2 regions of the Streptomyces sp. NPDC093600 genome follow, and region 2 is predicted to be linked to the other one. Evidence: riboswitches for the same ligand, from Rfam matches in the RefSeq annotation. Region 2 holds a riboswitch; the other holds the start of a gene.

Region 1 (2,176 bases), on a different contig from region 2:
GGGGCACTCGGGACGGACGATCGTGCTCAAGGTGCGGCGGTACGACTTCTCGACCTTGACGCGGTCGGAGACGTTGCGCGGGCCCACGGACGATCCGGTGGTGGTGCGGGAGGCGGCGGGCCGGCTGCTCGAGGGGGTGGACACGACGGGCGGGGTGCGGCTGCTGGGCGTGGGGGTCAGCGGGCTGGCGGACTACACGCAGGAGGACCTGTTCGCGCAGGCGGAGGCGGCGGAGCCGCCGTCGGAGGACGAGCCGGGGGAGGCGTCCGTGGCGCCGGAGGCGGTCGAGCCGGAGGCGCCGGCCGAGCGGCGCTGGGCGCCCGGGCACGACGTACGGCACGCGGTGTACGGCGCCGGGTGGGTGCAGGGAAGCGGGGTCGGGCGGGTCACCGTGCGCTTCGAGGAGCCGGGGTCGGGGCCGGGCCGGGTGCGGACCTTCCCCGTCGACGACCCGGACCTGGAGCCGGCGGACCCGCTGCCGCTGGTGGGGGGCGGGGCGGGGACGGCGGCGGTCGCCTAGGAGCCGGCCTGCCGCACACGGGTGTGCCGACAGGGAGGGTTGCTCCCGCGGGCAAGCGGTCGCCCCGGAAGGCCGCGACGCGCGGCCCCCGGGGCGAACGGGGCTGGAGATGCCGGAGGGGCCGGTCAGGCCTCCTCCTGGCCCGCCAGGTGGCCGAAGTCGTGGTCCGGCACCGGCGGCAGGGCGATGTTGTAGTGGCGGTAGAGCTGGAGCTCCTGCTCCGGGGAGAGATGGCGGCCCACGCCGAAGTCGGGGGCGTCCTTGATCAGAGCCCGCTCGTACGGGACGTGGAGGCCGTCCTCGACCAGTTCGCTGGGCTCCAGAGGGACGAAGGCGTCCCGGCTGAACAGGCCCGTGCGGACCGCGGCCCACTCCGGCACGCCCGTCGCGTCGTCGAGGTACACCTCGTCCACGGTGCCGATCTTGTTGCCGTCGCGGTCGAACGCCTTGCGGCCGATCAGGCTGCGCGGATCGATGTCGGTCTGCACGGTCCCTCCAACTGTCGCGACTGGTCTTCAAAGACTACGAAAGTGCACATCTGGGATGTCGGCCACTTGAGCGATGGGAGCGGGAACCGCGCTGGTAGGCTGGCTGTGGCTGTCGACCCCGTGCGGGAGAGTCCTCCGGAGAGAAATTCCGGAGGCGCCGAAGGAGCAAATCCTCCCCGGAATCTCTCAGGCCCCTGTACCGCACGGACGAGGTCACTCTGGAAAGCAGGGCGGGCGTCCGACGGCATCCGCTCTCACCGACGGTGAAAGCCGGCGTGCCCTTCGGCGTGCCGGTGAAACTCTCAGGTTGAGATGACAGAGGGGGAGGCCGTCCGGGCACCCGCGCCGTGGTGCCCCTCGCAGGTCGTGACGACCAGGAGGCCTCCGTACATGACCGCCCACCGCATTCCGCTCTCCGAGCTCGAGCAGGGCATCCCGTTCGAACAGCGGCACATCGGGCCCGACGCCGAAGCCCGGGCCAAGATGCTCGCGCAGGTCGGCTACGGCTCCCTCGACGAGCTCACGGCCGCCGCCGTGCCGGACGTGATCAAGAGCGCCGAGGCGCTCGGCCTTCCCGCCGCCCGCACCGAGGCCGAGGTCCTCGCCGAGCTGCGCGGGCTCGCCGACCGCAACCAGGTCCTCGCCCCGATGATCGGCCTGGGCTACTACGGCACCTTCACCCCGCCGGTGATTCTCCGGAACGTCATGGAGAACCCCGCCTGGTACACCGCGTACACGCCCTACCAGCCGGAGATCTCGCAGGGCCGTCTGGAGGCGTTGCTCAACTTCCAGACCATGGTCGCCGACCTCACCGGTCTGCCCACCTCCGGCGCCTCGCTGCTCGACGAGGGCACCGCGGCCGCCGAGGCCATGGCCCTGTCCCGGCGCGTCGGCAAGGTCAAGAACGGCGTCTTCCTCGTGGACGCCGACGCCCTGCCCCAGACCATCGCCGTCATCGAGACCCGGGCCGAGCCGACCGGCGTCGAGGTCGTCGTCGCCGATCTGAGCGAGGGAATCCCCGCCGACATCGCCGAGCGCGGTGTCTTCGGTGTGCTGATCCAGTACCCGGGGGCCTCCGGCGCCGTCCGGGACATCAAGCCGGTCATCGACGCCGCCCACGAGCTCGGCGCGATCGTCACCGTCGCCGCCGACCTGCTGGCGCTCACGC
Region 2 (2,176 bases):
AGCGAGGCGGCCAGTACCTCTTCGAGCTCATTGCCCGGCCACGTAACGTCCACGGTCTGGTTTCCCCTTCTCACGCGTCTGGTCACGCGCCCTCGGGGCAGAACCCTAACGCCGCCCCGGCGCCGTCGTGGCCACAAGCGTACGGAGCGGGCCGGTCCGGGACGCCGCCGCTCCCCCGCCGGTCAGTGCGTGTCCCGGAAGGCGATCTTCCGGAGTGCGCCCGCGGCGTCCCGGTCGAGCAGGGTCGCCGAGGCGCAGCCGCGGGGCAGCCGGCCCGCCTCGACGGAGCGCAGCAGCCGGCCGACCGCCCGGCGGTGGCGGGCGAAGGCGTACCCGGACACCCCGCGGCCCCGCTCCCGCTGGCCCTCGCGGGCGGCGGCGGGGGTGACGTCGAGCAGGACCAGATGCAGGGAGCGGCCGCGGCGGCGGGCCTCGCGGGCGAGCCAGTTGCGCACCCAGGACTGGGTGCCGCAGTCGTGGACTATCACGCTCCGGCCGGCGCGCAGGGCGCGGCGCAGCCCGGCGTAGTGCGAGACGCGTACCAGCGGGCGGTAGACGGCGTACGGCAGGAAGCGGGGCATCCGCGCCTCCCAGCGCTCGCGGGCGTCCTGCGAGTCGATGCCGCGTCCGTCGGCGGCCTGGCGCAGCAGCGTCGACTTGCCGCTGCCGGGCAGCCCGGAGACGACCACCAGGTCGCCGGCGGCGAAGGCGAGCACGCTCGGGCCGCGCCCGTCCCGGTCGCGCAGGTCGCGGAGCAGGCGCGCGGCGGCGCGGCGGCGGGTCCTGGCCCGGGCGCGCTGGGCCGGTATGCCGGTGGCCGCGTAGGCGCCGGTTCGCTGGAACGTCATCGCTTCTCCCCCTGTCGGGTCCTGAAGACCCTTCCCCAAGAAGTGTAAAGAGACGGTAATGAGGCACAAGCGATTTGCCGATCAGGACCCGCGTGCAATGATGTGCGCGCCAAGCGCACACAACCACATACCGGCCGCTCGAATCCGCGCGGGAGAGTCCCGGACAGGCTGTAGCAGTGCTGTAGCAGTCCGGGCGCCGAAGGAGCAAGACCCTCCCTTGAATCTCTCAGGCCCCGTACCGCGCGGATGAGGCAGATCTGAAAAGCGGGCGCGTCGTCGCGCCCCACCCAAGGTGCAAGCCGAGGATGCTCTCGGTGAACCTCTCAGGTTCCATGACAGATGGGGAGGATCGTCCTCGTCCGTCATGATTTTTTTCGCCCTGGGATCCGGGAGCCACACCCATGAGCACTGCACCCCGCCTGACTGCCCTCGATGCCCTGCATCGCTCCCTGGGCGCGACCATGACCGACTTCGCGGGCTGGGACATGCCGCTGCGTTACGGCAGCGAGCGGGACGAGCACAACGCCGTCCGCACGAAGGCGGGTCTCTTCGACCTCTCCCACATGGGGGAGATCACCGTCGCCGGGCCGCAGGCCGTCGAGCTGCTCGACTTCGCGCTGGTCGGCAACATCTCCACGGTGGGCGTGGGCCGGGCCCGCTACACGATGATCTGCCAGGAGGACGGCGGCATCCTGGACGACCTGATCGTGTACCGGCTCCAGGAGCGCGAGTACATGATCGTCGCCAACGCCTCCAACGCGCAGATCGTCCTGGACGCGCTCACCGAGCGGGCGGCCGGCTTCGACGCCGACGTGCGTGACGACCGTGACGCCTACGCGCTGATCGCCGTCCAGGGCCCCGAGTCCCCCGGCATCCTGAAGTCGCTGACCGACGCCGACCTGGACGGGCTGAAGTACTACGCCGGTCTGCCCGGCACGGTCGCCGGGGTCCCCGCGCTGATCGCCCGTACCGGCTACACCGGCGAGGACGGCTTCGAGCTGTTCCTGAAGCCCGAGCACGCCGAGGGCGTCTGGAAGGCGCTGACGGAGGCCGGCGCCCCGGTCGGTCTGATCCCCTGCGGTCTGTCCTGCCGTGACACGCTCCGCCTGGAGGCGGGCATGCCGCTCTACGGGCACGAGCTGACCACCTCCCTGACGCCGTTCGACGCCGGTCTCGGCCGGGTGGTCAAGTTCGAGAAGACGACCAACGACGGCCGCTTCGTCGGCCGCGAGGCGCTGGAGAAGGCCGCCGAGCGCGCCGAGACCGCCCCGCCGCGCAAGCTCGTCGGCCTGGTCGCCGAGGGCCGCCGGGTCCCGCGCGCCGGGATG

The links. Region 2 has a riboswitch for glycine ahead of gcvT (glycine cleavage system aminomethyltransferase GcvT). Riboswitches for the same ligand answer to the same signal wherever they lie in the genome.
Region 1: it holds a riboswitch for glycine, as region 2 does, so the genes downstream of both, gcvP (aminomethyl-transferring glycine dehydrogenase) here and gcvT (glycine cleavage system aminomethyltransferase GcvT) in region 2, are expected to answer to the same signal.

Annotation. Positions count from the first base shown of each region.
Region 1 is NZ_JBIWIU010000017.1:102,044-104,219, reverse strand. It holds gene ACIRB4_RS29850 (DNA polymerase IV) at 1-520, shown strand, start outside; gene ACIRB4_RS29845 (PRC-barrel domain-containing protein) at 646-1,008, opposite strand; glycine riboswitch at 1,122-1,220, shown strand; gene gcvP (aminomethyl-transferring glycine dehydrogenase) at 1,399-2,176, shown strand, end outside.
Region 2 is NZ_JBIWIU010000012.1:198,396-200,571, forward strand. It holds gene ACIRB4_RS26575 (enhanced serine sensitivity protein SseB) at 1-53, opposite strand, end outside; gene ACIRB4_RS26580 (AAA family ATPase) at 183-848, opposite strand; glycine riboswitch at 988-1,099, shown strand; gene gcvT (glycine cleavage system aminomethyltransferase GcvT) at 1,250-2,176, shown strand, end outside.